Granulosicoccus antarcticus IMCC3135: one gene and its partner. The protein of the gene in region 1 binds, or shares a complex with, the protein of each later gene. Links are inferred from orthologs where the notes say so. Each region holds a gene or a part of one and is shown on either strand. Other genes may lie near its edges.

Region 1 (5,256 bases):
GAGCTTTGCACTGTATCCATACTCGGTCTATGGTCAGTGCTTTGATATACTCCGTGTCATGCGCAGCTGGCAGACCTTTACAGGCCGCTGAAAGCACCTGCGGTACTACCTACAATTGTGGAAAATCTTCATATGAGTGTACGCGTTACGAGTCTTATCCTCTGCGGTGCCCTGTTAGGCGGCTGTGCAAGTAATAACCCTCAGCTAGCAGACCTTAAAGCCGCTGCGGAATCAGCGCTGAGTGGTGAGTCGTCCAGTGGTCCTCTGAGTATTGACGAGATCACACGCGGCCTCAAGGAGGCATTGACAACTGGCTCCAATGCGGTTGTGGCGCAACTGGGCAAGCCAAACGGTTTCAGTGATGACCCCATTATTCATATCCCACTGCCTAGTTCTCTGGCCAAGGCGCGTGATTTTGCCAGCAAAGTGGGTCTGGAAGGCTCATTTGACGATCTGGAGCTGAAACTCAACCAAGCTGCAGAGCAGGCTACGCCAAAGGCGCAGGCCTTGTTCGTTGATGCTATCAGCGAGATGAGTGTCGATGATGCCAAAGGCATTCTGTCGGGCCCTGACGATGCGGCTACCAGCTATTTTCGTGACAAGACCGGGTCCCAGTTGCAGTCGCAAATGCGGCCTATCATCGATCAGGCGCTGGCCAGTGTAGGGGCGGTTGGTACATTCAACGATCTTTTGTCCAAGTACAATAATATTCCCCTGGCACCGAAACTCGATGCCGATCTGACCGGTTATGTGACCGAAGAAGGATCAGAAGGCATTTTTCATTATCTGGCAGAGGAAGAAAAAGCGATTCGCGAGAACCCGCTTAAACGCACCTCTGAAATCCTGCGCCGCGTATTCGGAAGCTGAAACCAACATGAACCCCCCAGAACTGACTGACCGACATTCATTCGACCGTGAAGAACTTATCGCCTGTGGACGCGGCGAATTGTTCGGTGAGGGCAATGCCCGACTGCCTTTACCGAATATGCTCATGTTCGATCGCATCACCAGTATTACAGCCGATGGAGGAGCTGCAGGCAAAGGGCAGGTCATCGCTGAACTGGACATCAACCCTGAGCTGTGGTTCTTCGGATGCCATTTTGAGAGCGATCCGGTCATGCCGGGTTGTCTGGGACTGGATGCCATGTGGCAGCTGGTTGGCTTCTTTCTTGGCTGGAAGGGCAATCCGGGCAGGGGACGAGCGCTGGGTTCTGGTGAAGTGAAATTCTTCGGTCAGGTCCTGCCAACCGCCAAGGTGGTACGCTATGAACTTACTATCAACCGACTTATCGAAAGAAAGCTGGTCATGGGCATCGCCGATGGCCGCATGCTGGTCGACGACCGTGAAATCTACACGGCTCGTGACCTGCGAGTTGGTCTATTCACATCCACTGAAGATTTCTAAAGAGATCGCATCATGCGCAGAGCGGTAATAACCGGCATTGGTATCATTTCCTGTCTGGGAAATGACAAGGAGTCGGTAACAGAATCATTGCGACTGGCCAAATCGGGCATCACGAAACGCGAGATCTATAAGGAAATGGGCATGCGCAGCCACGTGGCTGCGGCGCCGGACATCGACCTTAAAGAATCCATCGATCGCAAGCAATTTCGTTTTATGGGCGGGGCTGCTGCCTATGCCTATCTGGCCATGCAGGCGGCGATTGCGGATGCAGGCCTGAGTGATGACGAGGTGTCGAATGTTCGAACGGGCATTATTGCAGGCTCGGGTGGCGGTTCTTCAGCCAGTCAGGTTGATTCTGCCGATATTCTGCGTGATCGTGGCATTCGGCGAGTAGGGCCCTATCGAGTTACTCAGACCATGGGTAGTACGGTATCTGCCTGTCTGGCAACGCCTTTCAAGATCAAGGGCATCAACTACTCCATATCATCAGCCTGTTCCACCAGTGCACATTGCATTGGTAATGCGCTGGAGCTCATCCAGCTGGGCAAGCAGGATCGCGTGTTTGCCGGTGGTGGCGAAGAGGAGCATTGGACACTAAGCAGTCTGTTCGATGCCATGGGCGCGCTGTCGACCAAATACAATGACACGCCAGAGCTGGCCTCACGCGCCTACGATGCGAACCGGGATGGTTTTGTCATTGCCGGTGGCGGTGGCATGGTGGTGGTAGAAGAACTGGAAACTGCCAAGGCACGTGGGGCAACCATCTATGCTGAGGTCGTCGGTTATGGTGCCACTTCAGATGGTTACGACATGGTTGCACCGTCCGGTGAAGGGGCAATGCGTTGCATGCAAATGGCCAAGGCAACGGTTGATACGCCTATCGATTACATCAATGCCCACGGCACCAGCACGCCGGTTGGTGATGTGGCCGAGCTGCGTGCGGTAAAAATGGCTTTCGAAGAAGGCCAGGTTCCCCATATTGGTTCTACCAAGTCTCTGTCGGGACATTCGCTGGGAGCCGCAGGTGTACAGGAGGCTATCTATACGCTTCTGATGCAGCAAGCCGGTTTTATTGCCGAATCTGCCAACATCACAGATCTTGATGAAGCTGCAAGCGATTTGCCGATTGTTCGCAGTCGTATCGATAACGCAAAGATCGATACGGTGATGTCCAACAGTTTTGGTTTTGGCGGCACAAACGCCTCGCTCGTCTTTCGACGCGTTTAGTCGATCGGCTCTGAATCACCAGGCGCAGATCATCTGGTCTGTGTCTGGTGAGAGCCTTTACTCGTCCTGCCGTCCCCGGACGAGTTAATTGTCAATTGTGCGACGCACGATGGCAAAATTGACGGTTACTTTGCCCTGATACAGCCTACAAAGTTCGGTGTTTTGGTCGTTACTTCTCATGTCCATTTGAATTGGTTTGAGATACATGAAAGTAATGATTGTCGACGATTCAAAGTCCATGCGGATGATCGTAAAGCGCACTCTTAAACAGGCTGGCTTCGATACTATGGAGTTTGAAGAGGCCGAAGACGGCACAGATGCGCTTGCCAAAATTGATGATTACATGCCGCAACTGGTACTTTGCGACTGGAATATGCCCGAGATGAATGGCATTGATTTCCTGAAAGCGATCAGAGCCGCAGGGAATACAGTCAAATTCGGATTCGTGACGACCGAATCCACTGCTGAGATGCGAGCGGAGGCAAAAGCGGCTGGAGCCCAGTTTCTTATTGCCAAGCCGTTTACGGCAGAAACGTTCGAGAAAACGTTGCAGCCGGTTCTCCGACAGCCATGAACTATCAGGCTCCGGAGGCACGCGCGCTCAGCGATATGCTCTCGATGATAATCGGTGGTGAAGCCAAGGCCAAAGTAGCGCCTGCGCTGGAAGGTGACTCCCCCGATTTTGTGGCGATTTACATCAACAGGGATGATGAAGTGGTGGCAACCTGCTGTAGTAAGTTGCACACGGCAGCCTCTCTGGGGAGCGCTCTGTCCATGATTCCTGCAGGTGGCGTCAAGAGCATGGAGGAGGAGAATCAAATCTCGAAAATGGCATTAGATAATTTTTATGAGGTGATGAATATCTTTTCCAGCCTGTTGATGAACGACAAGACAGAGCATCTACGGTTGTCAGAAGTAGTTCGAGATGCTGGCAAACGTTTGAAGGTGGACAATAGTGAAGAGGTGATTTTCACGTTGGAACTCGGTAACTATGGGGCGGGTGAGCTGGTGTTCAATTTCACCTGAATCCAGTATTCAGTAGATGAGGCTGGGTTCCTCAAGAGCTGCACGTTGTTCTCGTAGCGACTGGATATGTTCGTCCCAGAATCTGCCGCTGGCGAAGAACGGAAAAGCCTGTGTAAAAGCCGGATCTTCCCAGCGTCTGGCAATCCACGCAGCGTAATGGATGATTCGCAAGGTTCGCAAAGGCTCTATGAGGGCCAGCTCGCGTTCGTCAAATTCGCGAAACTCATGGTAACCATCGAGAAGATCGCCCAGCCGTGCTTGAGCATACTGACGATCGCCAGAGATGAACATCCAGAGGTCCTGAATGGCAGGACCCAGGGCGCAGTCGTCAAAATCCAGCAGGTGCGGTGTGCCATCACTACCCCATAGAATATTGCCCGGGTGGAAATCACCATGCAGGCAGATCTCACGATAAGGGACTGCATCGATGCGCTCATGCACTTCGGGCATCAGATCGTCAATGACAGACTCATAGACCTGCGCCAGATGGTCGGGCAGGATATCGGAATCCAGTAGATAGTCGGCGCATTCATCACCCAGTCTGCTGGCATCGATGAATGGGCGGTGTTGGAAGTCCAGTGTGTCAGCTACCAGGTGCAAACGACCCAGTGTTCGGCCGATAACAGCTAGCTGTTCGGGGTTGTCCAGCTCGGGAGGACGACCACCTGCACGGGGGAACAGACAGAATCGAAATGGCCCATGGTTATGCAGACTCTGACCTTCAGCATCACTTAATGGTGCGATAACCGGAATGTCATGTTCAAGTAGTGCGTTGCAGAACGCATGTTCCTCCAGAATGGTTTCATCGCTCCAGCGACCTGGCCGATAGAACTTGGCAATCACGGTTGTGCCATCGTCCAGGCCAACGGAATAAACGCGATTTTCGTAGCTGTTGAGCGCACTGACACGACCATCGGTGTGCCAGCCAACGCTGTCAATTGCATCGAGTATCTGGTTCGGGTCCAGTGACCGAAAGGCCAGAGATGCATCAGTATCCTGGATGATCATTAACTCCTTATTGTCGGTATAGGTCGCCAACTGTCTGTAAATAAGCCCTATTTGATGCTATCTTTCACAGTTACCGTCACGATTGACCTTTTGGTCGATTACGTGCATCAAATTTCATAACTGGAGCGTTGGAGTATGTCACAGGTGTTGGTTCTCAATGGGCCTAACCTCAACCTGCTAGGTACTCGTGAGCCTGAACGATATGGTTCGGTACGATTGGCGGACATCGAAGCACAACTGGCTGAACAAGCTGAGCAATCGGGAGTCAGTATTGACTTCTTTCAGAGTAACAGCGAGGGGGCATTGATTGACCGAGTACAGGCGGCTCCGGCAGAAGGGTGTCAGATCGCGATCATCAACCCGGGTGGCTATAGCCATACGAGCGTTGCTCTGCGCGATGCCTTTCTCGGTGTGGCACTACCTCTGATTGAAATACACGTTAGCAACATCTATCAACGTGAACCATTCAGACATCATTCGTATTTTTCCGATATCTCTGTCGGCACATTACTGGGTTTTGGCCCTGCCGGGTACAGCATGGCGCTGACGGCAGCCATCGCCCGAATCAAACAATCTTAATACCACCGAAC
Region 2 (5,716 bases), 1.2 Mb from region 1 along the record:
GTGTTGGCCCGATGATCGGGTGTACTACTTCGGCTACGCCGGGAATGGCAGTTACTTTCTCGATCAAGGGCTGCAAGGCTGCAATGCCATTGTTGAGAACAGCACTGATAGGACCTTTGGCAGCTTCTGGCAAACGTGTGATGACATCACTCAGGCCACTCAGTGGGGCCGTTGCTGCCTTGATGTCTGGCACGGCCGATGTGGCAGATTCGACGTCTGTAATGCCTGAAAGCGCCTCTGTTGTCGAACCGAACACACCTTCCAGTGCGCTGGTTATCTTGCTCAGATCAACACCTGCAGGCGCGGCATTTTTAGCCGCTTGAAGTGCCTCGGCGCTCACTGTCGTGGCTTGCTCGGTGGCTTGCTCGGTGGCTTGTTCGGTGACTTGGGACGCCGTGTTCTGAGCTGTGGCAACGGCATCGCCTGCGTCGTTGTTGCTCAGATACTGTCTGCCAAACCAGGCTAGTACAACAACGACTGCCAGAGGTATTAACCATTTCATCAGACTGCTACCTGTTGACTGGCAGTGTCGATCAAGGCATCAGTAGCGGCAGGGCTGCTGGTCGAATTCATCAGATAGAATGACATGTGTAACTCCATGGGTTTTGCAACTTCTGGCACCACTAGGATGTAGGGGGCCTTGCGGGTTGTGTCTTTAACGCGAATGATACTACCGGCATCTGCTGGGACGAGGAATATGACTCTGTGAAGTACATAGTTTACAAACCTTTCACAAACTGCCCGGATATAGGTGAATCGTAGCAGTGGTGGGGGTTAGAGCATGAGTAACATATGGCATTTAGCTTTTTTCGGCCATTTCACAGATCAAGCATGAGCCTCTGCTGGTCGATAGGAGATTGGCGAGGCGGCATGATTAGCTGTTTGCTGCCAACTACGCGATATTTAATTGCAAAAACGAAAGGTGCTAATACATGAAGCTGGATAGTGCTGAACCAGAGAGTGAGCTGCAAGAGGGGAGCGATAAGGACCCTATTGTCCGGGCCGCAGTCGAGAAACTGCGGCTAGGTGAGTCTGACACGGGCATGAATGATCACGATATACGGGCTTCGTTGACCATAATCAATGGCTACAGTTCGGCATTGGAATCAAGCTTCCAGGAGCTCAGAGATCTGTATAACGAGACTCTCGAGCAAAAAGACGGATTTACAGACGAAGCACGTAGTGCTCGGCTCATGACATTGGAAGCAGATTGTCGTTTTTGCCTTTCCCGGATGTGCGGTTCTGTGGCCAAACTCAAGGAACGTCTTCAAAGTGAAGGCGTGTGGCAAGTTTCCTCTCAGAATTAGATCGGAGCCCTCATGAATTCTCCAGCACGTGCTGCCGTGGGTAACTTGGTCAATGAACTTGTTCTGGTTGATGATGACAAGCTGACTGTCGAAATAGTGTCCTGGATTGTCAAGAAGAGTTCGTATCAATCGACATTATTCACAAACGCCGATGAAGCCCTGGCGTATTTGAGAATCAACACACCGAAGTTACTGGTGGTTGATTTTTACATGCCACAAATAACAGGTCTTGAATTCATCACAGAATTGCACGCCTGCTCGGATCTTTCACGCACATCGGTGTACCTGTGCTCAGCTGTTTCGCCTTCATTCGAAGACAGCAAGTTACTGGCGTCAATGAACGTGCAAACATTGGAAAAGCAGTTGATATGCGATAGGAAACAGCTAGGCGTATTACTCGAAGAGAAGCTGGAAATCATACCGGCAAAGATTATCTAACGCCCGTGATGCAGCAAGTAGTTCAGTGTCTCTCCATCGTGTCGATAGCTGATCAGGGTTAAGGTTTTCCCTAGCGGCAGGTTACAGATACCGAGACATTAGTTTTATGTTTGATACGCTCCAAGAATTTCTGACAAAAAGTCAGGACAGTCTTAATCAGATGGACCTGGACGTCATCAGCCTGGAGAAGAACGCCCAGGATGATAAAGCCCTGTCCAGCATGTTTGCGATCATTCACTCGGTCAAGGCTGCCGCCAGAGCCCATGGCCTGACTACGATTGAGCTTGTGGCACACGCGGGTGAAGGTTTGCTGGATAGATTGCGCTCCGGCGAGGTTGTGCCGGACAAGGATAAGGTCGGGCTGTTACTTGAACTGGCTGACTCTCTTCGGGAGCTGATGGATCTGGTTGCTACAGCGGAGGCCGAAGAAGGCGACTACAGCGGCCTGATCAAGCGACTTGAAAGCAATGATACCCTCACGGAAGCAGCACCAGTTGTAAGTTCAGATTCGGATGAGCTGGTCGGGGAGCCTGTTGTGCTTGAACTCGACGACGAAATGAAAGAGGTGCTCAAGGATTTTTTGCAGGAAAGCTACGAAAATCTGGACCGCGTGGATAGTGAGCTGATCGAGCTGGAAGGAGAGCCGGACAATCGCGAGCTACTGTCGTCCATATTCCGTTCCATGCATACCATCAAGGGTACTTGCGGTTTTTTCGGTTTTGACAAGCTGGAAAAAGTGACACACGTCGGTGAGAACTTACTGGTCAAGCTGCGCGACGGCAAGTACAGCATGAGCGAAGACATTGCCAATGGCTTGCTGCTGATGGTCGATGCTGTCCGCGACATGCTTGGCGAGATCTCGGAAAATGGTCATGACGGCAGGAAACTCTACGGCGCTCTGATCGAACGATTGAGTGAGCTGAAGGATAATGGCGGCATTGCGAAAGAGGCCGTTGTCGTTGTCAATGATGATATCGAGGTGGGCGCTGGGGCACACGTTTTCAGTGCCGAACCTGAACCTGTAAAACCAGAACCCTCGCAAGCAGCGCCAGTTGCAGCTGTGCCTGCGCCAGCAACCGCAACCACAGAGACAACCCCCGCAGAGCCTTCCCGGGAAAAAAGTGGTGGCATGGTGGTGGAAGCTTCCATCCGTGTGGATGTGCCTGTTCTGGATGCCTTGATGAATCTGGTTGGCGAGCTGGTATTGGCGCGGAATCAAATCGTTGAGTACATCGGATCCCATGAGAACACCCAGATGGTGGCTGCCGCTCAGCGACTCAATCTGATTACCAGCGAGTTGCAGGAAGGCGTGATGCAGACGCGTATGCAGCCGATACACAGTATCTGGGCAAAACTGCCACGGGTTGTGCGGGACTTGTCCCGATCATGCGGTAAACAGATTCGTGTGGAAATGGAAGGCAAGTCCACCGAGCTGGACAAGAGCCTGATTGAGGCCATGAAAGATCCGATCACCCATCTGGTCAGAAATTCGGTAGATCACGGCGTCGAAACTCCTGAGCAGCGTGTTGCCGCTGGCAAGCCTGCTGAAGGCGTATTGCTGTTGCGAGCCTTTCATGAGGGAGGGCAGGTGCACATCGAGATCTCGGATGATGGCGCTGGTATCCCACCTGAACGGATCAGGGACAAGGCGATAGAGAATGGTGTGATAACCGCCGAGCAAGGGGCCAGCATGTCAGATCAGGAGATCTGCAAGCTGATCTTTCTACCAGGGCTGTCTACGGCTGAAAAGGTAACCAATATTTCTGGTCGCGGCGTGGGTATGGATGTCGTCAAGACCAATATCGAGAAAATCAGTGGAACCATCGATCTGGATTCGGTTGTCGGACGAGGCACGACCTTCAAGATAAGGGTTCCCCTGACGCTGGCAATTGTACCGGCGCTTATTGTCACGACGGGTGCGCAGCGGTTTGCGATACCACAGGTCAACCTGATCGAGTTGATCCGGATTGATGAGGAGGCTCAATCGCGCGCCATTGAATATATACATGGTTGTCCGGTGCATCGACTCCGTGGGCAGTTGCTGCCACTGGTGTACTTGCATAAGGAGTTAAGGTTGAAAACCCCTGAGCCAGGGGCATTGAATATCGTGGTGTTACAGGCGGATAAATGTCGCTTTGGACTGGTGGTCGATCAGATCAACGACACACAGGAGATCGTCGTGAAGCCGTTGGCAGAGGCACTCAAGAATATTCCGGTGTTCGCTGGTGCCACCATCATGGGGGACGGTCGTGTGGCGCTGATTCTTGATGCCCTGGGTATTGGTCAACGTGCACGGGTTATGAGTGATAGTCCGAATCGGGCAGCCAATCTGACAACGGGTAATAACTCGGAAAAAACCGGTAAAAGTGAAACTCTGCTGCTGGTGAGTACTTCCAGCAATGGTCGATTGGCGATTCCATTGAATCGGGTAGCACGACTGGAACAGTTTGATACCAAGCAGACGGAAGCCGTGGGTGGTGCCTCGGTTGTGCAGTATCGAGGACAGATTCTGCCGCTTGTGAAGTTATCCGACTTCCTGTTGGAAAGACGCTCCGGACGCGATGGTGAGGTTGCCGATAAAGAGTTGATTCAGGTTGTCGTGTTTGGTGATGAGGGGCGTCAGGTTGGCTTGATTGTGTCAGAAATCATTGATGTGGTTGATGAGGTTCTGACGACGCGTGGCAAGACCAGTCGGGTTGGTGTGCTGGGTACTGCAGCCATTCATGGCCAGGTTACTGAGTTGTTCGATGTATCGGAGTTCATCAAGTCGACTGCCGATCTGATTGTCGAGCTTAGGGAGGCGGTATGAATCAAGTAACTCCACAGAATTATTGTACTTTCTATCTGGATAAATACTATTTCGGAATCGAAGTGGAGCAGGTTCAGGAGATTATCCGTTTTCAGGAGATCACCCCTGTGGCACTGGCACCCGATGTTGTCAAGGGTCTGATCAACTTGCGGGGCCAGATTGTGACGGCCATTGATCTGCGTAGTTTGCTGGAGTTGCCAGAAAGAGCCGAAGGTGAAGTCCCCATGAACATCGTGGTCAGAACACCGCTGGGTGCTTTCAGTTTGCTGGCTGATCGTGTGGGTGATGTGCTTGAGTTATCTGATGATAGTTTCGAGGCACCGCCGGACAATCTGAGCGGCATGGCACGTGAGCTGATTCAGCGAGCCTACAAACTGGACAATACCCTGCTGTTGACCATGGCTATCAAAAAAGTGGTGAGTTCCGAAGTTCTGAATCGACGGCAAAGTGCTGCCTGACAGCTCCATGGGTACTTAAGTGCGATTGGTGAGGTCAGTTGTCAGGATCCGCTGCCGCTAACATTTAATGTGTTTCGCATGAAAATGACGAGGCATAGACGAAAATTTCAGGAATACAGCCATGTCTCAACAGTCTGTACACGCTTTGATAATCGATGATTCCAGGGCCGTGCGAACAATACTCAAACGTATGCTGACGGGTGTGGGCTTTCGTACCTCAGAAGCGGTCAATGGCCTGGAAGGTCTTGAGCTTCTGAAACAGCATGACGACATTACAATCGCACTGGTGGATTGGAACATGCCACTGATGAATGGTTACGATTTTGTCAAAGCGGTACGCGCGGATCCCGCCTACCGCGATCTATGGTTGATGATGGTGACTACGGAGACGGAAATGTCTCGCGTCGTCAAGGCGATGGCCGCTGGTGCCAATGAATACGTCATGAAGCCATTTACCGAAGATGTCATTGTCGACAAACTCAAATTGCTGGGTCTGGTCGCTGCTTGAAATGCAAACCAAGCGTGTATTGGTCGTTGATGATTCAAGCATGTATCAGCGTCTGTTGTCTGATGTCATAAACACACATCCCGAACTTGAAGTCGTGGGAGTGGCTACCAATGGCAAGCAGGCGTTGCAGTTGGTCGAATCCTTGCGTCCCGATGTGGTGACTCTGGATATTCTGATGCCGGAAATGGATGGCATC

What was found. The genes of interacting proteins can lie anywhere in the genome.
Region 2: the proteins of IMCC3135_RS06465 (region 1) and IMCC3135_RS01350 are in contact, whole or in part, in a crystal structure (PDB 1U0S), measured with the Thermotoga maritima proteins. The link is inferred for Granulosicoccus antarcticus IMCC3135 from one-to-one orthologs. Residues at the interface, in WP_004081049.1 of Thermotoga maritima: Ser82, Ala83, Met84, Gly85, Gln86, Gln87, Val90, Ile91, Ile94, Lys95, Lys99, Asp100, Phe101, Val103, Lys104, Gln107, Arg110, Glu113, Ala114, Lys117; in WP_004081040.1 of Thermotoga maritima: Lys186, Gly188, Thr189, Gln190, Leu191, Ser193, Ala194, Arg195, Tyr197, Leu198, His201, Glu223, Ser247, Ser248, Ile249, Ala250, Asp251.

Annotation. Positions count from the first base shown.
Region 1 is NZ_CP018632.1:1,503,670-1,508,925, forward strand. The notes cover bases 1,716-4,521. They hold IMCC3135_RS06465 (response regulator), read left to right. Parts: upstream 1,716-2,837; coding sequence 2,838-3,206; downstream 3,207-4,521. Other genes in these bases: fabB (beta-ketoacyl-ACP synthase I), read left to right, coding at 1,716-2,632; IMCC3135_RS06470 (hypothetical protein), read left to right, coding at 3,203-3,658; IMCC3135_RS06475 (serine/threonine protein kinase), read right to left, coding at 3,668-4,521. Outside these bases: IMCC3135_RS06450 (DUF4197 domain-containing protein), read left to right, coding at 133-867; fabA (bifunctional 3-hydroxydecanoyl-ACP dehydratase/trans-2-decenoyl-ACP isomerase), read left to right, coding at 875-1,405; more of fabB, read left to right, coding at 1,418-1,715; more of IMCC3135_RS06475, read right to left, coding at 4,522-4,666; aroQ (type II 3-dehydroquinate dehydratase), read left to right, coding at 4,802-5,245. UniProt on the Bacillus subtilis protein: Involved in the transmission of sensory signals from the chemoreceptors to the flagellar motors.
Region 2 is NZ_CP018632.1:281,655-287,370, forward strand. What follows is about bases 1,489-4,754. They hold IMCC3135_RS01350 (chemotaxis protein CheA), read left to right. Parts: upstream 1,489-1,851; coding sequence 1,852-4,554; downstream 4,555-4,754. Other genes in these bases: IMCC3135_RS01345 (response regulator), read left to right, coding at 1,489-1,745; IMCC3135_RS01355 (chemotaxis protein CheW), read left to right, coding at 4,551-4,754. In the rest of the region: IMCC3135_RS01335 (hypothetical protein), read right to left, coding at 1-502; IMCC3135_RS01340 (hypothetical protein), read left to right, coding at 933-1,307; more of IMCC3135_RS01345, read left to right, coding at 1,320-1,488; more of IMCC3135_RS01355, read left to right, coding at 4,755-5,012; IMCC3135_RS01360 (response regulator), read left to right, coding at 5,134-5,520; IMCC3135_RS01365 (protein-glutamate methylesterase/protein-glutamine glutaminase), read left to right, coding at 5,522-5,716. UniProt on the Bacillus subtilis protein: Involved in the transmission of sensory signals from the chemoreceptors to the flagellar motors. CheA is autophosphorylated; it can transfer its phosphate group to CheB, CheY or CheV.